Regions from separate parts of the Ensifer sp. 1H6 genome, predicted to be linked through region 2. Evidence: riboswitches for the same ligand, from Rfam matches in the RefSeq annotation. Region 2 holds a riboswitch; each other region holds the start of a gene.
What was found. Region 2 has a riboswitch for cobalamin ahead of BKP54_RS33570 (CbtB-domain containing protein). Riboswitches for the same ligand answer to the same signal wherever they lie in the genome.

Region 1: another riboswitch for cobalamin. It lies ahead of nrdH (glutaredoxin-like protein NrdH); the one in region 2 lies ahead of BKP54_RS33570 (CbtB-domain containing protein).
Region 3: another riboswitch for cobalamin. It lies ahead of bluB (5,6-dimethylbenzimidazole synthase); the one in region 2 lies ahead of BKP54_RS33570 (CbtB-domain containing protein).

The regions. Positions count from the first base shown of each region.
Region 1 is NZ_MOAI01000009.1:93,458-103,314, reverse strand. It holds gene metE (5-methyltetrahydropteroyltriglutamate--homocysteine S-methyltransferase) at 1-929, shown strand, start outside; gene BKP54_RS35050 (hypothetical protein) at 1,108-1,779, opposite strand; cobalamin riboswitch at 2,224-2,450, shown strand; gene nrdH (glutaredoxin-like protein NrdH) at 2,752-2,973, shown strand; gene nrdI (class Ib ribonucleoside-diphosphate reductase assembly flavoprotein NrdI) at 2,991-3,407, shown strand; gene nrdE (class 1b ribonucleoside-diphosphate reductase subunit alpha) at 3,377-5,530, shown strand; gene nrdF (class 1b ribonucleoside-diphosphate reductase subunit beta) at 5,547-6,536, shown strand; gene BKP54_RS12935 (multidrug effflux MFS transporter) at 6,640-7,836, opposite strand; gene BKP54_RS12930 (TetR/AcrR family transcriptional regulator) at 8,045-8,749, shown strand; gene BKP54_RS12925 (acylphosphatase) at 8,833-9,117, opposite strand; gene BKP54_RS12920 (cupredoxin family copper-binding protein) at 9,306-9,626, opposite strand; gene BKP54_RS12915 (DUF4142 domain-containing protein) at 9,636-9,857, opposite strand, start outside.
Region 2 is NZ_MOAI01000055.1:15,912-25,768, forward strand. It holds gene BKP54_RS33550 (DUF1194 domain-containing protein) at 1-603, opposite strand, end outside; gene BKP54_RS33555 (glucoamylase family protein) at 764-2,074, shown strand; gene BKP54_RS33560 ((2Fe-2S)-binding protein) at 2,241-2,933, shown strand; gene BKP54_RS33565 (CbtA family protein) at 3,009-3,803, opposite strand; gene BKP54_RS33570 (CbtB-domain containing protein) at 4,001-4,177, opposite strand; cobalamin riboswitch at 4,220-4,489, opposite strand; gene BKP54_RS33575 (TetR/AcrR family transcriptional regulator) at 4,488-5,180, opposite strand; gene BKP54_RS33580 (NAD(P)H-binding protein) at 5,284-6,114, shown strand; gene BKP54_RS33585 (anthrone oxygenase family protein) at 6,111-6,590, shown strand; gene BKP54_RS33590 (SDR family oxidoreductase) at 6,637-7,434, opposite strand; gene BKP54_RS33595 (SRPBCC family protein) at 7,545-8,108, opposite strand; gene BKP54_RS33600 (metalloregulator ArsR/SmtB family transcription factor) at 8,105-8,479, opposite strand; gene BKP54_RS33605 (crotonase/enoyl-CoA hydratase family protein) at 8,524-9,315, opposite strand; gene BKP54_RS33610 (TetR/AcrR family transcriptional regulator) at 9,411-9,857, shown strand, end outside.
Region 3 is NZ_MOAI01000002.1:213,787-223,643, reverse strand. It holds gene BKP54_RS03925 (CHASE4 domain-containing protein) at 1-767, shown strand, start outside; gene BKP54_RS36005 (GGDEF domain-containing protein) at 658-1,167, shown strand; gene BKP54_RS03915 (XRE family transcriptional regulator) at 1,172-1,843, opposite strand; gene BKP54_RS03910 (2,4'-dihydroxyacetophenone dioxygenase family protein) at 1,955-2,443, shown strand; gene BKP54_RS03905 (quinone oxidoreductase) at 2,456-3,421, shown strand; gene BKP54_RS03900 (LacI family DNA-binding transcriptional regulator) at 3,456-4,481, opposite strand; gene BKP54_RS03895 (phytanoyl-CoA dioxygenase family protein) at 4,582-5,775, shown strand; gene BKP54_RS03890 (SDR family oxidoreductase) at 5,867-6,688, shown strand; cobalamin riboswitch at 6,766-6,975, shown strand; gene bluB (5,6-dimethylbenzimidazole synthase) at 7,020-7,811, shown strand; gene BKP54_RS03880 (DUF2865 domain-containing protein) at 7,720-8,790, opposite strand; gene BKP54_RS03875 (acyl-homoserine-lactone synthase) at 8,978-9,622, opposite strand; gene BKP54_RS03870 (LuxR family transcriptional regulator) at 9,777-9,857, opposite strand, start outside.

The sequences.
Region 1 (9,857 bases), on a different contig from region 2:
ACTACCTCGCCTACCTGCGCCAGGAGACGGAGAAGGCCGTGCGCTGGCAGGAGGAAATCGGCATCGAGGTGCTGGTGCACGGCGAATTCGAGCGCAACGACATGGTGCAGTATTTCGGCGAGCAGCTCTCCGGCTATGGGTTCACTCAGAGCGGTTGGGTGCAGAGCTACGGCTCGCGCTACGTACGCCCGCCGATCATCTTCGGCGATGTCTCGCGCCCGAACCCGATGACGGTCGATTGGGCAACCTATGCGCAGTCGCTGACGGACAAGCCGATGAAGGGCATGCTCACCGGCCCGGTGACGATGCTGCAATGGTCGTTCGTGCGCGACGACCTGCCCCGGTCGATCGTATGCCGGCAGATCGCACTGGCGCTGCGCGACGAAGTCACCGACCTGGAAACGGCCGGTATCGCCGTGATCCAGATCGACGAACCGGCGCTGCGCGAGGGACTGCCACTGAGACAGGCCGATCGAAAGGCCTATCTCGACTGGGCGGTCGGGTGCTTCCGCATCAGCGCCTCCGGCGTCGGTGACGAAACCCAGATCCACACCCACATGTGCTACTCGGAGTTCAACGACATCATGGCGGCGATTGCGGCAATGGATGCCGATGTCATCTCCATCGAAACCTCGCGCTCGAAGATGGAGTTGCTCGGCGCCTTTATCGATCAGGCCTATCCGAACGAGATCGGCCCCGGCGTCTACGACATCCACTCGCCGCGGGTACCCACTGTCAACGAGATGGTGCATCTGATCGAACAGGCGACCGACGGTCTGACGCCGGCGCAGATCTGGGTCAATCCGGATTGTGGTCTGAAAACAAGGCGGTGGGAGGAAGTTCGCCCGGCACTCGTCAACATGGTGCAGGCGGCGCAAGCGCTGCGGCGATCCTTTGCTGCCGCCCGGCGAGAAGCCGCAAACGCATGATGGGCGACAGCACTATCGAGACGGCGCCGGGGGAACCCCCGGCGCCTGCCACCTGGGTGCAGCCTTGGACAAACGGGCAATGAAATTTGATCGAAGGCTACCTCAGAGGCATTATGAACCCGCCATCGAGCCATGCCGATATCTCAAGCAAATTACACCTCGACGGCGTCGCCTCTATTTACTCGCCCGGTCCATCCACAAACTTGCACGTTGCTTCCGTTATCCCTGCGTCGAGGCACTTCCACTTCTGTTCAACAAGATTCATTATCCTTGTCAGGAAGCGGGAAAAATCCTTGTTGTTAGAACTTCGCGTGCTGACTCCAAACACGTGAGCTTGCGCATCGGCAACACAAGTCGCTAGCTCCAATTCTCTTACATCATCGTTCGCTATAACGAGCCCTCTATCGAATAGTCCGTCCTCTGAGAAATTGATATAGGATGCGCAGTCGCCAGAACCGGCATTCGCAGAACCATCCAAAATACTCTTGACATCCCCATCGAAATGGAACGAGGCCAATTTTTTATAGTCTATTTTCCCGCTGACAATAATTTTATTTTCAAAAATTATACTAATTGAACTCTTCCCAAGTTTCGTTTCTGGTCTCGTATCAACTCTCGCCGCAACGGCTAGCAATTTTATGACAGAGAATGCCACGTCTCTTTGATTTAATGATCCGCCACTTAGACCAATTCCAATATACTCTGGAAAGGGTACAAAATGTAAGACTTCACCACGCATTGGGCCAAAAAAGTCATTATTTTGAGAGGCGTAAGCGGGAGCAGGAATGCTGCACACAACAGCCAGCCCGGCCAAAAAGAAATATTGCCTGACGATGCTTCTTTCAGTCACAGAACAAACCCTACAAGCTGGGGCCAGCCTTGAACGCCAGGAAGCGCATGCCCTACACTTCACGATCGTCTGCCCGCACTCGCCATAGCACCTGACCGCACCCGAAGCGAGAGCGCGGAGACTAACACAACCTTATCTCCCCAGCTCGCTTCGAACGCCAACATCGTGCCACACCTGATGCCGGTAAGATCGCACCGATGGCGCGGACCCATCGCGGGCCCTGTGAATATCAAGTCCTGGGCCGCAAAAGCTTCGACCGGCGCTCACGATCTGAATGGCACGGTCACGTTCCCAACTGGCGGCACTCACGAGATGAGTGTGCCGCCATCCACAGGCTTCGCCGACACTTGTCGTTTACTCCCCGCTATCCACACCCGAAAAAATATTGTCCGCCTCCCAGGTGGCTTCGACATGGAACCTATTGACGCAATTTTCCCGACATATACTATATCTAGTGTTCGAGGTTCTCCCGATTCGCAAGGATTGGGAGCGAAGATGGGAATACGGTGCCGTCGTAGCGATTTCGCTTGGCTAAGCCGTGGCTGCCCCCGCAACTGTAAACGGCGAGCAACTGTCCAGCATTCGGCCACTGAAGCATGATGCTTCGGGAAGGTCCGGACAGAAGCACCGACCCGTGAGCCAGGAGACCTGCCTCGATCGATAAACGTCCACGGGCGGGGTGTCCGGAGAGGTCAGAGGTGTGCATGGGGCAGGATGAAACCTGCCTGATCGTCTCGACGTCTCCCCGGAAGCGCCGTCTTCAACTTCGGGGTGAAGTCATGTCCGCGTCATCGAATTCCTATCATTCGCCAATGAAGAGGCGCGGGAAGCCGCGAATCTGACGAACAACCGCGCCCGGGTCTTCTCGACCCGAGCAAGCGGTCATCCTGCCAGTCCTGCATTTCGCCGGATCGCTTGTGCGTATCCGCATGCCTTTTCATGCCCAGATCCAGCCGACCAAACGAGGAAGAAATGAACGTCACCGTCTACAGCAAGCCCGCCTGCGTCCAGTGCACCGCAACCTATCGCGCGCTCGACCGCCAGGGCGTCAACTACGAGGTGATCGACATTTCGGTCGACCAGGACGCGTTCGAGACGGTCAAGGGCCTTGGCTACATGCAGGTTCCCGTCGTCATCGCCGGTCCGGAGCACTGGGCAGGCTTCCGCCCCGACAAGATCAGCGCGCTGTCCTGAAGCCGAGGTACGGCGCGATGGGGCTGATCGTCTATTTTTCTACCCGCTCGGAAAACACCCATCGCTTCGTCGGCAAGGTCGGCCTGCGCGCCAGACGCATTCCCGTCAGCACGACTGACGCGCCGCTCGACGTGCACGAACCCTATGTGCTCGTCGTCCCGACCTATTGCGGCGACGACGGTCGGGGTGCCGTGCCCAAACAAGTGATCCGCTTCCTCAACAATGCGGACAACCGCTCCCACATCCGCGGCGTGATTGCCGCGGGCAACAGCAATTTCGGCGCGACCTACGGGATCGCCGGCGACGTGATCTCGGCCAAGTGCCAGGTGCCCTATCTCTACCGGTTCGAACTGTTGGGAACCGATGAGGACGTCGCCAATGTCAAAAACGGGATGGAACGATTTTGGACGTCTCAACACTCGAACGCCCCTTGAAGGCGACGGAATCGGCGCTCGATTACCACGCGCTGAACGCCATGCTGAACCTCTATGACGAGGACGGCCGGATACAGCTCGACAAGGACCGGTTGGCGGCAAAGCAGTACTTCCTGCAGCACGTCAACCAGAACACTGTGTTCTTCCATAACCTGCGCGAAAAACTCGATTACCTCGTCACCGAGGGCTACTACGAGCAGGAGATTCTCGACCAGTATTCGTTCAACTTCGTGCGCGACCTGTTCGATCACTCCTATGACAAGAAGTTCCGTTTCCCGACCTTTCTCGGCGCCTTCAAATATTACACCAGCTACACGCTGAAGACCTTCGACGGGAAGCGCTACCTCGAGCGCTACGAGGACCGGGTCTGCATGGTGGCGCTGACGCTGGCGCGCGGCGACGAGGCGCTGGCGCGCGACATGGTCGACGAGATCATCTCCGGTCGCTTCCAGCCTGCGACCCCGACCTTCCTCAACGCCGGCAAGAGGCAGCGCGGCGAGCTCGTCTCCTGCTTTCTGCTCAGGGTCGAGGACAACATGGAGAGTATCGCGCGCGGCATTAATTCGGCGCTACAATTGTCGAAGCGCGGCGGCGGCGTGGCGCTGTCGCTCACCAACATCCGCGAGGCCGGCGCCCCGATCAAGCAGATCGAAAACCAGTCGTCCGGCATCATTCCCGTGATGAAGCTGCTGGAGGATTCGTTCTCCTACGCCAACCAGCTTGGCGCCCGCCAGGGTGCCGGCGCCGTCTATCTCAACGCCCACCACCCCGACATCATGCGTTTCCTCGACACCAAGCGGGAGAACGCCGACGAGAAGATCCGTATCAAGACGCTGTCGCTGGGCGTCGTCGTTCCCGACATCACCTTCGAACTCGCCAAGAACAACGAGGACATGTACCTGTTCTCGCCCTATGACGTGGAGCGTGTCTACGGCGTTGCCTTCACCGACATCTCGGTCACGGAAAAATACCGGGAAATGGTCGCCGACAGCCGGATCCGCAAGAAGAAGATCAAGGCGCGCGAGTTCTTCCAGGTGCTGGCCGAAATCCAGTTCGAGTCGGGCTATCCCTACATCATGTTCGAAGACACGGTGAACCGCGCCAACCCGATCGCCGGCCGCATCACCATGAGCAACCTCTGCTCAGAAATCCTCCAGGTCAGCGAAGCCAGCGAGTACAATGACGACCTGTCCTACAAGCACCTGGGCAAGGACATCTCCTGCAATCTCGGCTCGCTGAATATCGCCGCCGCGATGGATTCGTCCGATTTCGGCAAGACGATCGAGACATCGATCCGGGCGCTGACCGCGGTCTCCGACATGAGCCATATCGCCTCGGTTCCCTCCGTCGAGAAGGGCAATGACGACAGCCATGCGATCGGCCTCGGCCAGATGAACCTGCACGGCTATCTCGCCCGCGAACGCGTCTATTACGGTTCGCAAGAAGGCATCGACTTCACCAATATCTATTTCTACACGGTGACCTACCACGCCATCCGCGCCTCGAACCGCATCGCGGTCGAACGCGGGTCGAGCTTCAAGGGCTTCGAGAACTCGAAATACGCCTCCGGCGAGTATTTCGACAAATACACCGAGCAGGAATGGAAGCCGGCAACCGAGAGGGTGCGCGAACTGTTTGAAACCGCTGGTGTGCAGATCCCGACGCAGGAAGACTGGCTGGAACTCAAGAGGGCGGTGATCACCTCCGGCCTCTACAACCAGAACCTGCAGGCGGTGCCGCCGACCGGCTCAATCTCCTACATCAACCATTCGACCTCCTCCATCCACCCGATCGTTTCGAAGATCGAGATCCGCAAGGAAGGCAAGATCGGCCGTGTCTACTATCCGGCCGCCTTCATGACCAACGACAATCTCGACTACTATCAAGATGCCTATGAGATCGGCCCGGAGAAGATCATCGACACCTATGCGGCGGCGACCCAGCATGTCGACCAGGGCCTGTCATTGACGCTGTTCTTCAAGGATACGGCGACGACCCGCGACATCAACCGCGCGCAGATCCATGCCTGGAAGAAGGGCATCAAGACGATCTACTACATCCGCCTTCGTCAGATGGCACTGTCCGGCACGGAAGTGCAGGGCTGCGTCTCCTGCGCACTGTGATACTCCGGGGAACACGATGAACATCCAAGTGAAGACCAAGGCGCCCAAGAGCCCGCGGGCCGTGCGCGCCATCAACTGGAACCGTATCGAGGACGACAAGGACCTCGAGGTCTGGAACCGGCTCACCGGCAATTTCTGGCTGCCGGAAAAGGTGCCGCTCTCCAACGACATTCCCTCCTGGGCAGCACTTCGGCCGGAAGAGCAGCAGCTGACGATCCGCGTTTTCACCGGCCTGACCCTGCTCGACACGATTCAGACGAGCATCGGCGCGCCGACGCTGATGGCGGACTCGATCACGCCGCATGAGGAAGCTGTTTATTCCAACATCTCCTTCATGGAGGCGGTGCATGCCCGCTCCTATTCCTCGATCTTCTCGACGCTTTGCTCGACGCCTGACGTCGACGACGCCTATCGCTGGTCGGAGGAGAACGAACACCTCCAGAAGAAGTCGGCGCTCATTCTCGAGCACTATCGCACAGCGGATCCGTTGAAGCGCAAGATTGCCAGCGTCTTCCTCGAGAGCTTCCTGTTCTACTCCGGCTTCTATCTGCCGATGTACTGGTCGAGCCGCGCCAAGCTGACCAACACCGCCGACATGATCCGCCTCATCATTCGCGACGAGGCGGTGCACGGCTATTACATCGGCTACAAGTTCCAGAAGGGCCTGGAGCGGTTAAGCGACGAGCGTCGGCAGGAGATGAAGGATTTCGCCTTCGACCTGCTGCTCGAACTCTACGACAACGAGGCGAAATATACCGAGTCGCTTTACGACAGCGTCGGCCTGACCGAGGACGTGAAGAAGTTCCTGCATTACAACGCCAACAAGGCACTGATGAACCTCGGCTATGAGGCGCTGTTTCCGGCCGACGCCTGCAAGGTCAATCCGGCAATCCTGTCGGCGCTGTCGCCGAATGCCGACGAGAACCACGACTTCTTTTCGGGGTCAGGCTCCTCCTATGTCATCGGCAAGGCGGTTGCGACCGAAGACGAAGACTGGGATTTCTGACAAGCGCGCCGCACTCCGTTGCTGAGCCAATAGCAAAGCGGCCGGTGAAGACGAGAAGGTCTTCACCGGCCGTCCTGTTTCAACTGCGCGAAGCGAGGTGGTGTTACTCCGCCGGCACGACACGGCTGCGGCCGATGGTTGCCTGTGTCAGCAGGAACGCGCTGACCGCGCAAATCGCAATGCCCGCGGCCATCGGAAGCGCCGTTCCGTTGAAGAAGACGGCAGCAACGATCATGGCGACAGCCGCCGTGACAAAATGCAGCGTCCCCATCAGCGCCGATGCCGTGCCGGCAATCTCGCCGTGATCCTCGAGCGCCAGCACCGCGGAGGTCGGGATGACCAGACCGAGCGCACCGTAGCCGACGAACAGGAATACGGCCATGACCGGCAACTGGTTGAAGCCGAGGCTCATGACGATGAACATGCTGGCCATGGTCAAGGCAAAGCCGGCGACGGCAAGCTGCATGACCCGGACGAGACCGAAACGATCGCCAAGCCAACCCGTTGCCTGCGAGACCGCGAAGAACGATACCGCGTTGATCGAGAAGGCGAAGCTGTATTGCGTCGGCGTCAGGCCATAATGATCGATCAGCACGAAGGGCGAATTTGCGAGGTAGACGAGGAAGCTCGAAATGCCGAGGCCACCGATGAAGGTGAGCGTCAGGAAGTTCCGGTCGCTCAGAAGCAGCCGGTAGGCGGCAATCGCGCTGCCGAAATTGCTGTCGGCCCTGTCCTTCTTCGGACGGGTCTCAGCCAATTGGGTCGACAGCAGGATCAGGCCAATGAAGGCTGCGATCATGACGGCATAGAAAACGCCGCGCCAGCCGTAGAACTCGATGACGGCGCTGCCAGTCAGAGGCGCCAGGATCGGCGAGATGCTGAACACCAGCATCAGCAGCGACATCAGGCGTGCCGCCTGAACGCCGGTGTGCATGTCACGAACGATGGCGCGCGGAATGACCATGCCGGCGGCACCGCCAATACCTTGCAGGAAGCGGAAGGCGATGAGCGTTTCGATATCGGTCGCGAGCGCGCAGCCGATGCTGGCCAGCGCGAACAGGCCGATGCCGAGATAGAGCGGCGCCTTGCGGCCCCACATATCCGAGAGTGGGCCATAGACGAGCTGGAAAATTGCAAAGGAAATGAAGAAGGCGAGCAGGCTAAGCTGCACGACACCGGTCTCTGCGGCGAGATCCTTGCCGATCGACGGCAGCGCGGGGAGATACATGTCGATTGCGAAAGGCCCGATCGCTGAAATCAGACCGAGGACTATGGCAGTGCGTAGAAAGGACGCCGTCATGGTGATGATCTTTCAGAGGTCGCGAAACGAACGAGGACGCGCGCCTGCATTCGTTGCCGCCGGGATTGAAACTGGAATGAGCCGGTCGTGCCAGGATCGAACGTCCGGGAGACGCATCCTGCGCTGACCTATGTGGTCCATAATTTTGGACACACATGTCAAATTAGACACTATTGTCCAAACCGTCAACATGTCCTATCGTCGGATCATGAAAAAACGACAAGCCGCCTTGCCGACCGCCGGTGGCCCCACCCAGAAGGGTCAATGCGCCAAACGCATCTCGATCCTCGACGCCGCCGCAGAGGTCTTCTGCCGCGAAGGCTTTTCCGGCGCCAGCATAGACGAAATCGCCGCGGAAGCCTGTGTTTCCAGGCAGACCATCTACAATCACTACCGCGAAAAAGAGACGCTGTTCATGGCGGTGGTGCAGGATATCCTCGACCGAACCAACGCCGCGCTGTTCTCGATCCTCGCGACCTTCCCGCAACGGGCAGACAATCTCGAGGACGACCTCACTGCCTTTGCAGTGCGCCTCAACAGGAACTGCATCTGCAATCAGGACGGCAAGTTCATCCAGAAGCTGGTCGAGACCGAGGGAGAGCGATATCCCGAGCTGATCAGGATCTGGCGCGAACAGGGACCGGGCAAGATCGGCGCGGCACTCTCGGCACTGTTTGCCCGGCTTGCCCACGCGGCCCCGCTTGAGATCGACGACCTCGACTTGGCCGCTCGGCAATTCCTGGCCTTGATCAAGGCGGACATGCAGATAGCCGGTCCTTTTGGCGAAGCTCCAACGGAGGAGCAATTGCAGACCTCTGCCCGCAACGCCGTCAGGACCTTCCTGCGCGCCTATGGCAGGGTCGAGACCGAACGAGCCCAGAAAAAAGCCGGTCGCCTCGACCAATCGGCTTGACCGCCAGTCGCTCTGACCAATTCAGTCACCCTGACGTCTTCGCGACGCACCTAAGACCAACGCCCCTCCGCATCTCCGATCACCTAACCAGTGATCTGGAACCCCTGCACCGGATCGGGCAGGGCGACCGGTTCGGTTTCGACGCTGACGACAGAGGCATCCGCCGGCCCCATCCAGAGCCGCTCGACCATGTTTGCGAGCGCAGCATCGGAGCCGACGATCATCGCCGCCACCGATCCGTCGCGCTCGTTGCGCACCCAGCCGGTCACGCCGAGGCGCTCGGCCTCGCGGCGGGTCCAGATACGGAAGCTGACGCCCTGTACCCTTCCGCTGACACGAACCAGCATCGCCTTGCGCTCTCTGATCATGATCGCACCTGTTTTTTGTTATAGAAGAGAAACTGGAGCGAAGGCGAACAAAGACAAGCCACCTGACGTTGCGGGCGCCTGCGACGCCGGGCCGTTTCCACATCGGGCGAAGTTGCGGAATGGCTCCGTCGCCTTGTTTTGACGCATTTCCGGACGGAAGACCGCTTCGCAGTTCTCCTGGAAATTTCCTATGGCGCCGCCGCCAAAATGCGTCCCTTCATGTTGGGATGAAAGCGGCAATAATAATCGATCAGCCCCGCCTCCCGCACGACGAGACTTGCGGTCTTCTTCGCCGGGATCAACACCTCCCAACCACCCTTCACGGTCGCTGTATGGACGAGGATGTCCCTGTTGACCCACTCGATCGTGTCGCCGATGCGTGCCTCGATCTCTGCGGGAACAAACGCCATTTTTTCGATCGTCACGCGGATTGTCTCTGCTTGAGCATCCACTGCGCCATTGCCGAGCAGGAGCCCGGCAATGGCAACGAGATAAAACCCGGATCGCATGGCTGCGCCCTACTTCAGCGATGCGGCAACATGTTCTGCATGCTGCTGGTGGCCTTGAAAGATCTTCAAGCCGGTCTCAAGCAGTGCCTTAAGTTCGGAATTGCTGGCCGATGGAATGAGCAGGGTCTCCAGGGCTCCGTTCACCTGCTTGTGGTAGGCGACTTCATTGTCGACATAGGCTTTATCGAAGCTCGCGCCGTCGAGCGTGGCAAGCTTGGCACGTTCGTCGTC
Region 2 (9,857 bases):
GGAGCCCGGGCCGCCGACGACGCACTCGGCATAATACTGGTCGAGCGGCCCGGTCGAGACGGACGGTCTAATCAGGATCGCCAGGCCATTGATGATGATGCCGCGGGCAATGGCGATGTCGCGGGCGGGAATGACCGGTGGGCCGATATTGTTGGGTCCGTCGCCAGACACGTCGATGATGCGGCGCATGCCGGCAAAGGCGTTGGAGTCGATCAGCGCTGTGCCGTAAGTGAGCGCGTTGGAGATCGAGGTGCCGCGGCGGGTGCCGACGGGGCGGGCCTCGATCAGCGCGGCAAAGGCGTCCGCTTCGGCGGCGTTGGAGATCACCTGCCAGGCAACGACGGAGGATTCGTTGACGGTGCCGGCCCATTCGAAATAGCCAAGGGCGATCCGGCCATAGCGACCGCTCGTTACCGCATTGAGGAAGTCGGAATGGCGCAGCGCCTGCACGTAGCCGGCGCGCTGGACGCGGGCTTCGTCCAGATCCATCGAGCCGGACATGTCGACGGCCAGCACCAGTTCGACATCGACGTCGGTGTGCGCGGCGGTCGATTGGGTCGGGCCACCAGTCAGGGAAAGGATCAACGCCAGCATGGTTAACATCGCTTCAACCCGTCATTGCGAGCCGCGTCATCTCAGGAAATGTAGCACAGGATTGGCTTATCGCGACTGTTTGGGGTTGGCTGACCTTCAATAAAAGGTGATATCGACAGGGTTTACTGCCGATCGATACCGTGCCGACGGGCCTGCATGAGCTGAGGATATGCTTCAACAGACACGGAATACGGAGCGTTTTCAGGTCGATAGGCTGCAGTCCGCCGCTTTCGACTATTTCCTGCGCTATAGCGATGCCGGCACCGGGCTTGTCGCCGATACGTCGCTTCCCGACGCGCCCTCAAGCATCGCTGCCACCGGTTTCGGGCTTTCCTGCTACCCTGTTGGCGTCGAGCGCGGCTGGATCGGGCGCGGCGAAGCGGCCGGCCGGGTGCTGATGACCCTGCGGTTTCTGGCGCAAAGCCGGCAGGGGAGCGATGCGCTCGCCACCGGTTATCGCGGCTTCTACTATCACTTTCTCCACATGAAGACCGGCGAGCGGGTGTGGCAGTGCGAGCTTTCCACCATCGATACCGCGCTGCTGATTGCCGGCGTTTTGACCGCAGGCGCCTATTTCTCCGGCGACAGTGCGGGGGAGCGGGAAATCCGCGCGCTTGCGGATAAGCTCTATGCCCGGGTGGATTGGCGCTGGGCGCTCGGCCGTGGCGAGATACTGACGATGGGCTGGCGACCGCCCGGGCGGTTTCTTAAGTATCGATGGCAGGGCTACAGCGAGGCACTGCTGCTCTACGTGCTCGCGCTCGGCGCGCCGCACCATGCAATCGGCCCGGAGCACTACCGCGAATTCACGGCCGCCTATGCGTGGACCACGGTCGACGGTGCGCCGCATCTGCAGGCCGCGCCTTTGTTCGTCCATCTCTTTCCGCAAGCCTGGTTGGACCTTCGCGGCATTGGCGATGCGCCGATGCGTGACGAGGCGACTGATTATTTCGACAATACCTGCCGGGCGATCGCGCTGCAGCGAGCCCATGCCGAGCGCAATCCCGGCGATTTCGCCGGTTACGGCGGGGATATGTGGGGCCTCAGCGCCTGCGGTGGACCGGCGGGGCGGCAGCGGCTTGTCGATGGGCGTTGGCAGCGGATGCTCGGCTATGCGGCGCGCGGCGCGCCCGGTGGTCCTGACGATGGCACGCTGGCACCTTGGGCACCGGTTGCCTGTCTGCCTTTCGCTGCCGATGCGTCGCAGTCGGCACTCGCCGAGCTCGAGAACTGTTACCCGGACATTCTGTGCGAGAGCCGGTTTCCCGGCGGGTTCAATCCGAGCCTGCCCGGTGTGGGCCCGGAGGGTTGGGTCGACGACCGCGTGGTCGGGCTTGACCAGGGGCTTGTCGTGATGATGATCGAGAATGCCAGAAACGGTTTCGTCTGGGAGCTGACGCGCAGCATTCCGGCCATACGGCGCGGATTGCAGCGGGCGGATTTTCGCGGCGGCTGGCTTGAGACCAGGGAGACGGCATGAGCTTGGGCCACGAGCGGCAGGACGAGCGCCCGGCGGAGGACGAGGCGGACGCGGCGTTGCGCCAGAGCGCCCTTGGCGTTCTCGCGCACCTGCAGTCGTCTTTCCCCGAAGTGGGCTTTTCGCTCGGGGCGCCGGCGACGTATTTCTTCCCGAGGCGCGGTTCTGGGTGGAGGAGGGCGTCGGGCTTGAAGACAGCCTTGCCTATCAGGATCGCTTTGCCGAGGGCATGGACGACAAGATCCGCGCCGCCCATCTGATTGCCTTTTACAGCAACCAGCTCACGCTCGCGCTTGGCGGCCTCTATCTCGGTGGGGGCATCGTGGCAGCCGTTCGCGGCCTTCGCTTCGAAGAATTTTCGCGGGCCTATGGCGAACGGCTTGTCGCGGCCAAGCGGTTTCATTTCAGCCTTGCCTTGCCCGCAGCCGGGGATCATGCCCCGGCGACTGCGGACGTCTTCGGCGAAACCTTCGCTGCGCATCTGGCGCCGATCGTCGTCATGTTGAAGCGTCGCACCGGCCTGTCCTCGGGCGCGCAATGGCGGCTTGCGGCGGATTCGCTTGCCGGTGGGTTCCTGGAGATCGGCCGCGTCCTCGGCGACGAGGAGACCGCGATGGCGAGGGCGCTGGCGATCGTCAAGCGCGCGGGTACGTCGCTATTTTCCGACAAGCTCCGTTACGAGGACATCGTGATCGAGATCGGCGGCAATCATGCGCTGTCGCGCACCTATCGCCTGCGCGGCGGCTGCTGTCTCTATTATCGAACGGAAGGTGGCAGCTTCTGCGACAGTTGCGTGATGCTGGCGCCGGACGACCGCCGCGCGCGGTTGCAGGCGCATCTGCTGGCATTGCAGGCGCGCTGAGACATCTCGACGACAAAGCCCCTGATATCGGCGATATCAGGGGCTCCGGGTTGATGGCGAAATCTGGCCGGTCTGTTACGCCTTGGCGAAACGATCGTTGATGAAGCCCGACACGACGCCGAGAACAATCCAGAACGCGAGCGTGGTGGCAAGGGCTGCCACGGCGAATTCAGCGCCGAGCACGGCCGGCACATTGCTGGAGATGTCCGACGGTTGCGGCGCGCCATAGACATGCGGTGCCGCGATCAGCACGAGGCCGATGATCTTGGCGGCGATCTCTTGCCGCAAGACCAGCAGATAGAGACCGGCGGCAGACAACAGCACGGTTGCACCCCACCAGACCTGGCGGTCGCCGAGTTCCGCGGCCGGGAAGCCCGGCAGTTCCGGCGGCAGACCGATTGCCGGCAGCATGTGCACGGCAAGCCAGCCGCAGGCGCCCCAGAGCGCGCCGTTCCTGAGCGTGATCGGGTAGCCGATGACGAGGCTGACGCCGGCGAGCAGCAGCGCGAAGCCGGAGCCGGTCACCAGATTGGCGATCAGCGTGCCGGAAAAGCGGCTCATGCCGAACATGATGCCGCCTTCCTCGTGTTCGCCCTCATGGGCGTAGGCAGGCGTGATCGGCGACAGGGCGTCAAGCAAAGCGCCAATCGGCGAAACCGCCTTCAGCGACGAATGCTGGTCGTGGTTTGCTGCGGCCGGATCGGCCGTTCCCGGCTGAACGGCTGGTTGTTCGCCGGCGGCCGGTGCCTCGCCTTCGAATTCTTCCGCGTGCAGGATCAGCGGTACGACGCGCAGTTCCTGGGCGCCGGTCATGAAGACACCGGCAATCAATCCAGCCACGATCGCGGCCAGAAGCGTTCTGACAATCATTTTCGATATCCCTCGATATCGGCGCGCCATGCATCTGGCAGGCAGCGCCGTGTCCCACTGGCAAATATGCGAACGGCTCCGTCCGGCAGATCTTCAATCTGCATCAGACGCGAGCAAACGCGTCCGGCTGTCTGCCGGAAGCGTTTTTGTCCGCAGCTATGTCGATGCGGAACGCAAGTCGCGTCCCGGAACATCGCTTAGTGGCAGGGGAAGCCATAGGAGTGGCGGGTGTCGTGCGCGGTATCGTGCAGCACGGCCGAGTTCGCCAGGCCTGCGCCGAAGACGAGGAAGCCGCCGATGAGGAGCGCGATGATACCTGCGGTCAGACGATCGCTGAGGGAGAGCGGAATGCTCGAAACTGTAGATGTAGCCATGACAACCTCCGTGATGGCGTCGGGATCTTTCCCGGTTTGGGCCCTATGCCCGCATCGACTGGCAGGTTTCCTGGCTCAGGACGTCGGGTGAGATCACCCTGGATTTGCCTCGCCTTCCCAGAGCAAGGGCCGCCCTCTCGCGGTCTTGTCTCCAGTGGCTTCTTCCGGATCGCTCCGGAACGGCGCATTCACGTCGCTCTACAGTCGCGGGGTCGGCCGTGATTTGAATGCCCAGCATGGGTCCATCCGTCACGTTCCCGTTTACTCCCGAAACGCGTTCGCGTTGCGGGAACCAATCGATCCACGATGATTAGGATCGCACCCCGGAGATGTCAATTAGACTTGCGCCGCCGCCCGGTCCATCCGCGACAAAATCACGAAGGATCATGCGTTTATAGGCTTCGACGATCTGGTCGCCCTCTGCTCTGGTGACGGAGACCGCAAGCCGCATCGTGCAATCGCCGAGATGCATGATCAAAAAGGCGGCGCTGTCGATCGTTTCGCGCGGCGTGTCGGGCGCAAACCGAGCCCAGACGTCGGCCAGAAGCTGGCCGCCGGCACGGCTTTGCAAAAGGTCGATCTCGCGCAGCGCCTTGTCGGCCTGCATCGCTGACCAGATGTCGCGCATCACAGGCTCGGCCAGGAACATATCGTAATAGATGTCGAACAGCATGGAGAAGGCGTCACGCAGTTCCGAGATCGACGTCACCTTGGCAAGCTCGGCCCCGATGCATTCATTGCAGACCGCATTGTAGCGCTCGGCCAGCGTGCGCACGATCGCCGCCTTGTCGGGGAAGTACTGGTAGAGGGAGCCGATCGAGATTCCAGCCTTTTCAGCGACTTCGCTCATGCGCATGGCGTCGCTGCCCTTCTCCTGGATGATCGCCGTGGCGCAGGAAAGGATGTGCTCGACGCGCTCGCGGCTGCGCTTCTGGCTGGGCGTGCGGCGCAGCGCCGGCTCGTCGTCAGCGGGGATTGTGGAAGGGCTTGCATCGGGAATCATGAGTAATGCTCACATTTTGACTTGACTCCTAAAATACGAGGATTTATCACATTTGCAAATGTGAGAGATGCTCATGTTTTGCAATCAACCTCAGGAGGAAGCGATGACTGACAAACTCACACTGGTTCTGGGCGGTACGGGCAAGACGGGGCGGCGGGTGGCGGCCCGCCTTGAGGAGCGGGGTATCGCGGTGCGCATCGGCGCCCGTTCGGCATCGCCTTCCTTCGACTGGACGGATGAGGCGACCTGGGCGCCCGTGCTTGAAAATGTCGAGCGCATCTATATCAGCTACCAGCCGGATCTGGCGGTGCCGGGCGCCGTCGAAACCATCCGCAAATTCTCGAGGCTTGCCGTTCGCTCGGGCATCAAGCGGCTGGTGCTTCTGTCGGGGCGCGGCGAGGACGAGGCGGAAGCGGCCGAGCGCGAACTGCAGGCCTCCGGCGCCGACTGGACGATCATCCGGGCAAGCTGGTTCTTCGAGAATTTCAGCGAGGATTTTTTGACCGATTCCGTTCGCAGCGGATCGGTGTTCCTGCCGCCGGATGAGATCACCGAACCCTTCATCAGCACCGACGACATCGCCGACGTGGCAGTTGCAGCCCTTCTGGACGAGGGGCATGTCGGCAAGGTCTATGAGCTGACAGGCCCGCGGCTGATGACCTTTGCCCAGGCCGTGGCCGAGATCGCGACGGCTGCCAACCGCCGGATCGGCTATCAGTCCGTGCCGGTTGCCGACTTCACGGTGCAGTTGCGGGCCGACGGATTGCCTGATGACTATGTCGAACTCATCCGCTATCTCTTCACGTCGGTGCTCGACGGGCGCAATTCGCAAGTGACGTCCGATGTCGAGCGCGTGCTTGGGCGCAAACCGCGCGACTTCGCCGACTATGCCCGGGAGACCGCTGCAACTGGTGTCTGGAGTATCGCCGCATGATCCCGCTGATCCCCGCTCTGGCGTTTGCCGCCGCAATCGGCTCCGGCCTGATGGCCGGGCTGTTCTTCATCTTCTCGGTCTGCATCATGCAGGCTTTGTCGCGGCTGCCGGCGGAGCAGGGGATCGCGGCGATGAACGCCATCAACGTGGTGATCCAGAATCCGCTGTTCCTCAGTACCTTCATGGGCACGGCGCTTCTGGGGCTCGCGCTGGTCGTCGCGGCCTTCATCTGGGGCGGTAACGGCAGCCTGCTGCTGGCGGCCGGCGGCATCGCCTACGTCGCCGGCGTGCTGATCGTCACCATTATCTTCAACGTGCCGATGAACGATGCGCTGGCGGCTGCCACGTCTGGGCAGGCTGCCACCGAAATCTGGCAGCAGCACTACCTGACCGACTGGGTCTGGTGGAACCATGTGCGCACGATTTCCTCGATCGGCGCTCTGGCGCTGTTCATTCTGGGTTTTGCGCGCAGCTGAAGAGAACGACCGACGCGACCCTGTGAAGGTCCGCCGGTCGTTCATTTCAATCAACCAGCGAGCCGCAGGTGAGGTTGGCGATCGCGCCGGTCATGGCGCCCGCCCGGTCCGAGGCGACGAAGGCGGCATAGTCGGCGACCTCGTCGAGCCTCGGGAAACGGCCGAGCAATGTGCCGGACTTTGCCCGACCGTCGAGCATCTCCTCCACAGTGGTATCGAACCGGTCGGCAAACCCTTGAAAGACGGCGCGCGCATGCGAAGCTGGCAGTGCCTCGGGAATGGCATCCGGCCGCAGGCAGATGACGCGGATGCCATGGCTGCCGAGTTCGCCGGCGAGAATGCGCGAGAAGGTCTCGATGGCGCCGCAGGTGGTGCCGTAGCCGAGGAAACCCGAGCCGGACATGCGCGAGCCGGGCGTCGAAAGCGTCAGGATGACACCGCTGCCGTTTCTTTCCATCTGCGCTGCTGCCGCCTTGGCGGTGATGAAGTTGGCGCGGGTATAGGCTGCAATCGGGTGCTCGAACTGTTCCAGCGTCAGCTCAGAAAGCGGCGGGCCCTGAATGTGGGCAAAGCCGACAGCGGTCAGGACCACGTCGATCCTGCCGGTTCGGTCGACAACCGATTGCGCATGCCGCTCGACGGCGGCTTGATCCATCACGTCGAGGACGTCGAACTCCGCCTTTCCACCCGCCGCCCGTATTGCCTTGGCCGTACGATCCAGGGTTTCGGCCGTTCGTCCAACGAGAAAGACACTCGCGCCTTCGCGGGCAAAGGCACGCGCCGCAGCACCGCCGATGGCGCCGCTGCCGCCATAAACAATCGCACTCTTATCCTGAAGCAACATTGTAGCCTCCCTTGATCCTGTTGGGGTGAATGGGCGTGCGGCATGGGCCCCTGGATCGATATCGATCCAAGGGAGAAAACCGTGCAGCAAGTATGATGTGTTAACGGGTACTAGCGCGCAGCGATCTGCCGCGCATATTCCTGTTCGAGCCTAGTATGCTTGTTCCAGAAGCCATGCGAGGTGCGGTCGGAAACCACATCGGCGAGAATGTCGAGATGGGTGTGCCAGCCGGCAGCCACGCTTGCCATCATCTCCTGTGTCGCGATGCGCGAATGGGTGACCACCAGCAGCACTTCTGAGCCCTTGGCCTCCAGATCGAAGCGCACCTGCGACGGCGTCGGCGTGCCTTCGCCCCAGGTATAGGCCAACAGGTACGGCGGCTTGCAGGCGATGATGCGGCCATGGATACGGCTTTCGCCGGCAAGGGCGGCATATTTGGTTGGCGGCTCACCGCAATCCGTGCCGAGGTCCTCATGGCGGAAGATATGTTCGACCGTCGATTCGGCTATAGCACCTATGGTGCCCGACGCCATCCACTGGCGGCGCTTGTCCTCCTCCGTCAGGTAGGCCCAGATGCGCTCGATCGGGCCGGGCAACAACCGCTCGATGCGTGCCGCATCCGGCGCGACGATCCGGGCATATCCGCCGTCGTCCATGCCGGCTTGCGGTGTCATCGCTTCTTCTCCGTTTGCTGCGGCGTCGTGGTCTGCCTGTCTGCGGCCTTCGCGGCGTCCTCGGCCAGAAGCAGTGCCTCCAACACATCGATGCGTTGACGCCAGAAGGCTTCGTAATGGCGCATCCATTCCATGCCGGCATGCATCGGCTCGGCGTCGAGCCGGCAGACATGCGCCCGGCCGCGCACTTCGCGCCGCACGAGACCGGCGCCTTCGAGCACCTTGATGTGTTTCGATGCGGCGGCAAGCGAGATCGAGAAGGGTGCGGCCAACTCGCCCACCAGCCGCTCACCCGCTGACAGATCCTGCAGCATCGCCCGCCGCGTCGGGTCGGACAGCGCATGGAATACGGCGTCAAGCCGATCGTTCATATATTCAACCATGTCGTTGAATATCGCCGATCTCGCGGTTATTGTCAACCGATTGGTTGAATATCTCTGTGCCGATCCTTCCAGGCGACCAACGCCTCTGTGAGGTCCGCGGTCGGCACCATGCGGGCAAATTGTTCGCTTTCCACCAGAAGCCCCTCTGATATCGACATGTTGAGGCCGCGGGTGACGGCGGTGATGATCGTCTGGACCACAAGCGGTGAATGTCGCAGGATGCGTCTGGCAAGCGCGCGGGCGGCAGGCATGAGCTCGTCGTGGGCAACGACGCTGTTGACCAGCCCCAGTTCGAGCGCGTGTTCGGCCGAAAAGTCGTCGCCGGTCAAAAGCAGTTCCAGCGCGCGTTTGCGGCCGGCAAGCCGGGGCAGGCGCTGGGTGCCGCCAAAGGTCGGCGGCATGCCCAGCCTGATCTCGGGCTTGGCGAAACGGGCGCGATCGCTGGCAACGGCAAGATGCACGGCCTCGGTGATTTCGCAGCCGCCGCCATAGGCGAGACCGTTGACGGCGGCGATGATGGGCTTGGGAAATGCCTCCAGCCTTGCGGTCAGGCGCTGGCCGCGGCGGACGAAATCACGCACGGCGGTGTTCGCCCCCTTGGCAACGCTCCCGGAAAACTCGGGAATGTCGCCGCCGGCGGAAAAGGCCCGTTCGCCAGCACCGGTGATGATCACCGCGCCGACGGTGTCGTTCACCTCGATCATGTCGAGCAGACCCAAAAGCCAATCGATCAGTTCGTAGTTCAGCGCATTGAGCTTGGCCGGTCGGTTCAGCGTCAGAAGCGCGATGCCATCGGAAATCTGCAGCAATACGGTGTCGGACATGGTGTTCTCCCTTCCTCGCGTCGAGCGAGGCATTGACGAAAGAAGGCTAGGTGAGGGAAGATCAAAAGTATATTCACTAGTCGGTATACATCGATATGGCAAAACCAGAGCGCACCACCCGGGAAGGCATCATCGATGCCGCCTCGAAACTCTTCTATGCCGAGGGCATTCGCGCCGTCAGCGTCGACGCGGTGGCTGAAGCTGCCGGGGTGACGAAACGCACGCTCTATTACCATTTCGGGAGCAAGGACGAGCTGATCGCCGCCTATCTCGAAGGGCGCGACCAGCCGAACCTGGCGCTCTTCCGCAGATGGTTCGATGCAGCAGACGGCGATCTTGCCGCGAAGGTCGAGGCGATCTTCGTCAATCTCGCCCGGGCAGCGCGGCATTCGAAATGGAAGGGGTGCGGCTTCCTGCGCACGTCGGCCGAGCTTGCGAACATGCCCGGCCATCCCGCTATCCGCATCGGTGCCGCCCACAAGAAGAAGTTCGAGGCCTGGCTGACGCAGATGTTTGCCGTGGCGGGCATCGATGATGCAGGC
Region 3 (9,857 bases), on a different contig from region 2:
ACGGGCATGTCTCGACCGCGGTGAAGGATGGGCTGGTCGTGCCGGCGGAGGCGGCCGATGCCCCGCTTCACGACGTCGAAGATCTGCTCGACGAAGCCCGACGCCGCTACGACAACGCGTTGAGAAACAACAACGGCACCTATACGCTCGATATCCCCCAGCCTGATCGGCAATCGGTCACGCCGATCGTGCCCGGCATTCATGCCGTGGATATGCGCCAGATCGAGGGCCAGATGAGCATAGCCGTCGTTCAGGCCGTCATCCCGGAAACGCTGCAGCTGCCGGCCGAACGCCGCAAGCCGGTGTTCATGGTTTCGGTTCGCCCGCTGACGGCGCGGTCGCTGCGCGAAATCGAGGCAAAGCTTGGCGTAACCGGCCTCGCTTTCGTGCCATTGTCACAGCGGCCGGCCGACGGCGTGCACGTCTCCGCCGGTCGCTGCGCTGATGTCTCATGCCTTGTCGTCGCCTGGACGCCCAAATCGCCCGGCGGCTTCGTCCGCGCGGAAATCCTGCCGAGCGTCATCGTCATCGCGATCGCGGCTACCCTGCTGATGGCGTTTGTGGCCCTCAGGTTCTCCTCCGTCTTTTCCGCCCTGCAGCAGAGCGAGGCGCGAAACCGCCACATGGCGAAACACGATCGTCTCACCGGGCTGCTCAATCGCAGCGGCTTCGACGAAGTGCTCGCTGCGGCCCTGCTCGACGTCAAAAAAACGTCCATTCGCGCTGATCTTTGCCGATCTCGACGAGTTCAAGGCCGTCAACGATGAGCACGGCCATGCGGCGGGTGACGCAGTCTTGGTGACGATGGCCGAACGTTACCGCCTGCGGGTTGGTGCGCGCGGAACTGTTGCCCGCCTTGGCGGCGATGAATTTGCCGTCATCCTGCGGTCAACCGGCAAGGATGCGTCCGAACTTGCCACCGGTCTCGTCAACGATGCGCAGACGCCAATCGAGTTCGAGGGGCAGGTGCTGCGTATCGGCGGTAGCATTGGTGTGGCCTTTGCGCCGAGGCATGGCCGTACTGCTCGGTCGTTGCTGGCTGTAGCCGACGAGGCGCTCTATCTGGCCAAGCGACGGGGACGCAACCGCGTCCAGACGGCCGACGACCTTTCGACGGAAAACAACGATGCGCCGGACGATGAGGCTGACAGGCGCCATACCGGCTGAGCTGTCAGGCCGACGCCGTTCCATCGGCATGGTCATCGTCTGAACGGCTGAAGCGCCCGCCAAGCGGAGCGGTCACCCACAACAGCCGGGCATCGTTGTCGCTGGTCGATATGCAGGCGTGGCCAAGGCGCGCATCGAAGTAGACGGCGTCGCCGGATTTCAGCACGGCTGGCGCGTAGTGTTCGGTGTAGAGCGTGATATCGCCTTCGAGAACATACATGAAGTCCTCGTCGTCATGCCGGTCCCAATCCGGGAACTGGTCGAGCGATCGTGCTCTGACCAGAACCTCCACCGCCATGAAGGCGGTGTTGCGGACCTCTTCCATCAACAGCCGCAGACCATAGTTCGGCGTTTCGTGGCGGGTACCATCGTCCTGTCGGGTGATGCTGCGCCGACCGGCAGGCGGGCTTGCCTCGCCGGAGGCGAGAAAACTCAGGAGGTCGAGCGAGAATCCAGCTGCCAACTTCTGCATGGCGTGGAACGTCGGTGACATCTCGTTGCGCTCAATCTTCGACAGGGCCGAACGCGACAGGCCGATATGCTGGCTCGCCTCTTCTAGTGTCCAGTCGCGCGCGATTCTGAGCTCCTTGACCCTTGCACCGAGTTCGGCCGGACGCTCCTCAGTCGTGCGCAATCTCTGTTCGGCGGGGCGGCGGGTGATGGTCAGCTTCGGCATGGCGTCTCCTCGCGCAACAGATAGAGGCAAAATCGACGATTCTCAATTCTGTTGACGAAATCCACTATAGTAGATAATTCCCAATTGTTGAAGTTAACGGGAGGATGGACTGTGATCAACATTGCCGAAAGCAGATATGGAGTAGACGAGCTGCTCGTTGCCGATGCGGAGGCCGACGAGCGGCGATGGCTGCCATTTGGCGACAGTGCCTTTTCCTTGCCCTTGCTGTTTGACGTGCGCGGCGGGAGCTGGGTCAGCCTCTTCAAGGCGAAGGGAGCCGGCACGATCGAGCGGCATCGCCATTCCAATCCGGTTACCGGTTGGACGCTCGAGGGCACTTGGGGGTATCGTGAGCGCGACTGGATAGCACGACGCGGCACCTTCATCTTCGAGCCGGCGGGAGACATTCATACGCTCTACGTGCATCCGGAGGCCGGGCATATGAAGGCGCTGTTCCATGTGTTCGGCCCCCTGGTCTATCTCGACGAGGACGGCAACGCCGAAGGGTATGACGATGTGCTCGTCAGGCTCGATCGGTATGCGGCACACTGTAAGTCCGTCGGGCTCGGCGACGAATTCGTCCGTACGCTCATCCGATAGGGGGAAGTGATCATGCATGCATTGGTGTTCGACTCGTTCGGTGGGCCCGAGGTGCTGAGCTACCGCGAGGTTGCCCACCCGGCCGTGCCGCCCGGCCACATCCAGCTCGCCATGCGGGCGATCGGGCTGAACTTCGCCGATATCTACCGGCGCAAGGGCAATTATGTGCTCGCCGGCAAGGCACCCTTTATTGCCGGCTATGAAGGGGCCGGTGAGGTCATCGCGGTCGGTGAAGGCGTTGAAGGCATCGCCCTCGGCGACAGGATAGGGTTTGCCGACGTGCCGTTTGCCAATGCAACGCGGGTGACCGTGCCTTTGGAGCGGGCGATTCCGCTTCCTGTTGATATCGGCTTCGAGGCGGCGGCAGCGCTCCTGCTGCAGGGGCTGACGGCGCAGTATCTGGTTGAGGACAGCTATAGCGTCCGGGCCGGTGACACGGTTCTTGTCCAGGCGGCAGGCGGTGGCGTTGGGCAATTGCTGATCCGGCTCGCCATCGCGCGGGGCGCAAGCGTCATCGCCATGGCCTCGACGCTGGAAAAGCAGGCCCTTGCCAAGGCCGCCGGTGCTGCCCATGCGCTCGGATATGACGAGGGCTGGCCGGACAAGGTGCGCACCTTGAGCGCCGGTGGGGTCAATGTCGCCTATGATTCGGTCGGCATAACCTTGCTCGACAGTCTCTCGGCGGTGCGCTCGCGCGGCACGCTGGTGACATTCGGCATGGCGGGTGGGCCGGCGCCGCTGGTCGATCCGCGCTATCTCATGGAAAATTCGAAAACCGTCGTTGGCGGCGATCTCTGGGATTTTCTGACAGACCGGCAGCAACGGCTAAGCCGGGCAGAGCGTCTGTTCCAGGCCCTGCGCGCTGGTATCATCGAACGTCCGCGCATCGAGACCTTCGCACTGTCGGACGGTGCGGCAGCCCATGCGCGGCTCGAAGACCGCAGCTTTTCCGGAAAGATCGTGCTTTTGCCGGAGTGAGAGACCGGCCCCGTGTCGTCGCGGGGCCCGCCTTTCAAATGATGGGCACGTTGTAGGGTGTAATCACCTCGACGGCCGACAGTCGGCTTCCGCCCAGCTTTTGCCCGGCGCCGCTCCGTCGTGCGAGAATAGCGCGAAAAGTCATGCGGGCGTCGCTGCGCAAGTCATGATGCAGGACGAAATGGATCCGGCGTTGGCGCAGCAGCGCCAGATTGTCCTGGTCGAGGTCATGAGCGATGAACAGGCTGCAGTCGCGGCCGAGGCGCTCGAAGGCGGCCAGCACGGCGCGGTTGCCGCCGCCGATCGAATAGGCGGCATTGATGTCGGCGTCTGTCGCAAGCGCTCTTGCTGCAAGAACACCGGTTTCGGCGTCCTTGCCGTAGCCTTCGCTGATCTCGACGATGCGGATCGCCGGATAGTGCTCGCGGAGCACCCGGCGAAAGCCGATTTCGCGTTCCTCCTCGCCACGAAAACGGCTGCTCGAAATCGTCACGAGCACGGTTGCTGCCTGCCCGGCGAACCGTTCGCCCACGAGATAGGCCGCCGTCTCGCCGGCCGCGCGGTTGTCGGCCCCGGCATAGGCGGTGCGCGCCGAGTTCGGCAGATCGGTGACAAGCGCGACGACCGCAATTCCCGCCTGTTCGAGGCGGGCGACGGCGCCAACGATTTCGGGCACATCAGGTGCCTTCAACACGACGCCGTCGGTCCCACGCAGGCGGACGCGGTCGAGCAGCTGCGCGATGTCGTGCGGCCGCATGATCTCGGCAAAATGGAACCGGCAGCGAAACGTGGTCGGCATGAAGGTCGGCGCCTCGGTTTCGAACGCCTGCCTGACCGCCTCGGTGAAGCGCTCCGGCGCCTCCATCACGATATCGATCGCGCGCTTCTGGCCTTGCATCTCCGATCCCGATTGCTGCTTCTCCAGCTCGCGGATGGCGGCTCGCACGCGGGCTGCCGTCTGCCGGCGCACGCCGGGACGTTCATTCAGGACGCGGTCGACGGTCGCGGTGCTGAGTCCCGCCTGAAAGGCGATATCCTTGACCAGAAACGGATGTGCCAACGACGAACTCTCCTGATGGTTTTTTGATGGATTCCTGCTCTATATCACGATCTCACGCCGCCTATAGTCGGGACATCGAAAGTTTCTGAGGAGGAACGAGATGAAGACCGACAACAGGGCGCGCCAGCGCCTCGACCGTGTGTGGCTGAGCGAGGATGCCTGCGACATCGAGGCGTTCCGTGCGGAGGTGGAGCGGCAGACGAACCTTGCTGATTATCCACACGCGCTCGCCTGCGAGAAAAATGTGCTGATCTATGACAGCGCCAGCCTGGTTGCCGCCTGCGCCACGACCGAGGGGCGCCGCGCTGCCCTGGCCGAAATCTGCGAGGTGCTGGCAACCGGGCCCGGGGTGGCGGTGTTCAAGCACGCCTATGCCGACACATCAGTCATCGATGCGGCCAGCGGCATCTTTGACGCCATCATCGACGAGCAACACCGCACCAACAGTGGCGGCGGCGACCACTTTGCCAAGCCCGGCGCTAACGACAGGATCTGGAATTCGCTCGAAAAACACTGCCTGAAAAGCCCTGAGAACTTTGCCGCCTATTACGCCAACGCCATCATCGCGCTCGTCAGCGAAGCCTGGCTTGGTCCGAACTACCAGCTGACGGCGCAGGTCAATCGCGTCAATCCCGGCGGCGCGTCGCAGGCGGCCCATCGCGACTATCATCTGGGATTCCAGACCTCTGATGTCATCGAGCAGTATCCTGTTCATGTGCACAGGCTGTCGCCGGTGCTGACGTTGCAAGGTGCCGTTGCCCATTGCGACATGCCGATCGAGAGCGGTCCAACGCTTTTCCTTCCCTATAGCCAGACCTACGTGCCCGGCTATCTCGCGTTGAAACGTCCGGAGTTCCGGGCCTATTTCGACCAGCATCACGTGCAGCTGCCGTTGGAAAAGGGCGATGTCGTCTTCTTCAACCCGGCTCTCTTCCATGCGGCCGGCAGCAATCATTCGACTGATATCAAGCGCGTCGCCAACCTGCTCCAGGTCTCCTCGGCCTTCGGGAGGGCGATGGAGACCGTCGATCGCGCCAGGATGAGTGCAGCCCTCTACCCGGCGCTGACCGCACTCGTGGCATCCGGCACGCTTTCGGCCGATGAGGCGGCCAATGCGATTGCGTCCTGTGCCGAGGGCTATTCCTTCCCGACCAATCTCGATCGCGATCCGCCGCTGGGCGGTCTCGCGCCGAAGACCCAGGCGCAACTGATGCATGAGGCGCTGGCAGGCAGGTGGAGCGATGCGGATTTCAGAAGCGCGCTTGGCGAGCAGGCACAGCGCAAGCTGAGCTGAACGGCAGAATCGATCTTTCCGGTCCCCGGCGTTCTGCGGCGGGGGCCGGTCGCCCTGTTTTCATCTCACTTTCAATTCTGGGAGGACTTTCATGACCGAGCAATATGGCCGTCTCGACGGCAAGATCGCCATCGTCACCGGCGGGACGCAGGGGCTGGGCGCAACGATCGCCAACCTGTTTGCGGAACGTGGGGCTAAAGGTGTCGTCATCTGTGGACGCAACGTTGCCAAGGGCGAAGCGAAGGCCGAGCAGATCCGCAAGGCAACCGGCGCGCAGGTACTTTATGTCGAGGCAGACCTCGAAAAGGTCGAGGACGCGCGCAAGGTCGTCAGCGCCTGCGACGCCACATTCGGGCGCGTCGATGCGCTGGTCAATGCGGCGGCGATCACCGATCGCGGCACCATCCTGGACACCAGCCCCGAACTGTTCGACCGGATGTTCGCTGTCAATGTGCGCGCACCGTTCTTCCTGATGCAGGAAGCGGTAAAGCTGATGCGGCGGGAGGGCACGCAGGGCACCATCGTCAATATTGGCTCGATGTCGGCGATGGCCGGTCAGCCGTTTATCGCCGCCTATTGCTCGTCGAAGGGGGCGCTGGAGACGCTGACCAAGAACACCTCCTATGCGCTGCTGCGCAACCGCATTCGCGTCAATGGCCTCAATATCGGCTGGATGGCGTCCGAAGGGGAAGACCGCATCCAGCGCGAATTTCATGGGGCGGCAGACGACTGGCTCGAAAAGGCGGCCGCCAGCCAACCCTTCGGTCGGCTTGTCGACCCCAAGGAAGTCGCGCGTGCCTGCGCCTATCTCTCGTCGGATGAGTCCGGCCTGATGACGGGGTCGGTCATCTGCTTCGACCAGTCGGTGTGGGGCGGCTATGACGGCTCGCCGCATCCGGTCGCGCCGCTCTGACATCTGACGCTGTCGCGAGGCCCTGTGGAGTGACCGGCAAGCGACGCCGGACTTGCTTGTCATTCCCTGTGGGCTGTGCCCTTATGACGCCGTCAGGTGCCCGCAACGCGGGAGAATCGGGAATCCGGTGTTATTCCGGAACGTGCCCAACGCTGTGACGGGGACGACTGCCTCTAGGGATTTTGAGCTTGCTCAAGATCTTGCCACTGGATCTTCATGTGATCTGGGAAGGTGAGGCGGCCGGTTGATCCGAAGTCAGAAGACCGGCCTGGCAAGATAGACCGATATCCGCGCGGACGGCGGAAGGTTGTGCATTGTTGGGGATCGAACGATGCTGACTGACGCTAATGGCGGCCTTGCGGCTGCAGAGGCCTTTTCATCCGACGAGCGCGAAGCCGTCTATCGAGCCATCGAAACGCGCCGGGACGTGCGGGATCAGTTCCTGGCCGAACCCTTGCCTGACGATGTGGTGATGCGCCTGCTCAATGCTGCGCACCGGGCGCCATCGGTGGGTTTCATGCAACCGTGGAATTTCGTCGTGGTCCGGCAGGCCGAAACCCGCGAGCGGGTATGGCAGGCCTTTTCCCGCGCCAACGACGAAGCGGCATTGATGTTCGATGGCGACCGCCAAGCGAAATACCGCTCCCTGAAGCTGGAGGGGATCCGCAAGGCACCCTTGAGCATCTGCGTCACCTGCGACCGCACGCGCGGTGGAGCGGTCGTTCTCGGGCGCACCCATAACCCGCAGATGGATCTCTATTCCACCGTCTGTGCCGTGCAGAACCTCTGGCTTGCGGCGCGCGCCGAAGGCGTTGGTGTCGGCTGGGTCAGTATCTTTCATGAAAATGAGATCAAGGCGATCCTCGGCATTCCCGATCATGTCGTGATCGTCGCCTGGCTTTGCCTCGGATATGTCGATCGCCTTTACCAGGAGCCGGAACTTGCGGTTAAGGGCTGGCGCCAGCGGCTGCCGCTGGAGGAGCTGGTGTTCGAGGAAGGCTGGGGAACCTGCCGAAAGGCAGACGCTGCGATCAGTTGCTCTGAACCGGCTGGTAGCCCGGACCCTTCGGATGGCGAAGGTCGATCGACGTTTCCTCCTGGGGAAGGAACGTCGGCCCGATGACCCGCACCTTGCTCTTGGCGGGATCGTAGGGGCGCTCCTCCGCAGCCGCCTTGGCGGTAGGGGCGGCCGCTTCCTTCTTGCCCTCGATGACGATGATCGACGATTCGCTGTTGCCAGTGTTGCCACTGGAAGCCTTGGGCGTCGTCGCGATCTTTGGAATCTGGCAACCGCAAATGCCCGGCTTGCCGACGCCGCGCGTCCGATAGGCAAAGGCGTTTGGCAGTTCTTTATAGGGGCGTCCCGTCGAGGCGGAGACCATCTGGTCGCTCTCCTCGGTCGCCAGGTCGTGGAAAAATAGTTCTGTTTCGGCACCCGGGCAGCGGGCGCGGCAGGCCTGCTCGTCGCGGGCGAAGTCCACAGGGCTTGCCTCGGACGAGATCGGGAAGAAGGCGCCATCGCAAGTGCGCACGCACATGGTGCGAAGCGTGCCGGAATAGACGCCGCTTTCCGGCGGGTAGGTGCCCATTTCGCCGTCCCGCAGCATTGGTCCGTAGCTTTCGTCCGGCGGCAGATCGCGCAGGATGTTGCGGTACGTTTCCGGCTCGTCCGGGTCGGCGGTCGCAAATTCCTCGCTGCCACCATAGCAACCGTTGATCTCGAGGGCGGCGAGGATGCGCCGGCGCGTATCGTCTCCATCGCCTGACATCAGCTGCTGGCGCTCCGATTTGAGGATGCGCAGATTGTCTTCCATCTCGGCGATCAGACTGTTGATGTCTGTGCAGATATCCGGGTCGCCGCCGTTGAAGACGACGACGCTGCCTGTGCCGCAGCCGGCGCGTCGGCGATCGTTGCGCGCCCGGCGCAATTCGATGTTCTGTCGGGAAATCGCGCTCGCATAATCGCGGGTATCGGCCGTAGTTTCGATGGCGGCGGGCAGTTCGGCGAGCCGAGTGTTCAGGCGGTCGCACACGCTGGAGGCCAGCGCCTGATCGGCAAGAACCAGAAGCAGCGGCAAGGTCGCCGCGGCTAGGGTTTTCATGTTCCGGAACACGGGCGAACGTCCATTCCTGCAACCGCACGGCGCCACCCTTGTTGTCCGGGTTCGGTCGCTGTCGGCACTTCCTGTTTCAGCCCTATCATAAGGCTTGTCGCCGCCGGTGCAACGACAAGCCTCGCATTGCGTTAACAGCTCCGTCCGGTGGGAGGAACGGAAGGAGCGTTAGAGATCAGGCGGCGCGTGCCGTCTCCAGCGACATCGGCCGTTCAAGAACCGTGCCTTCGATCGCCGCTACGGCCTTCATGGCGCTGAGCAGCGACGGCGTCACTTCCCAGGCGACCGCTACGGCATAGACCGAGCCGATCCGGTGCGGGTCAGCGATGCGCTCGCCGGGGCAACCCATGCGGCGGAACATCCGCTCGAGGAAGACATCGGTCACCGTGACGATATGGCTGATGCCGGAGGCCAGCCCGAGTTCGCCGACACCGCACATCAGTTCTGCGGCGGCGACGGTCACCTGGTTGGAGGCGCGGTCCTGAGAAATCTCCGGGTCGATGCAGAAGCGGCTCGATTCCCAGATCGAGGCGCTGCGGATCTCAGGGTTGTCGCCAAGCAGGATCGGGAACGTATCGTCCAGCATGTTGGGGCCGAGCGTCGGCAGCAATCTCAGCGATCCGCGCAGTTTTCCCGTCTCCGGCGAATAGGACAGAATATAGAGCGGATTCGACTTGTCGTAATTGTCGATCTCCCATTCCCCATCGGTCTGCACGTCCCATTTCAGGAAATCGTGGAAGACGCGCTTGCGCAGCTTGAACATCTCGTCGATGGACTGTGGGTGCTGTCCGCGTGTCCTGCCGTTGAGGATCCTGATCATCTTCTTCTCCATCCTTGTTTTGGGGGATGGCGTGATGCTGTCAGTCCTCAGGCAGGGGCGAAACTGTCACTACCGACAGTTCCGGAAACCGTTTTTTCCCACTAAATATAGACGGGTTTTCAGATGAGCGAAGGAGGAGCGTCTTGAGGGTGGGTCAAACCGTCGGGATCAGTGCATGGCGAACGGCCTGGGCCACGGCCTGCGTGTTGGAGACAACATTGAGCTTTCGGCGGGC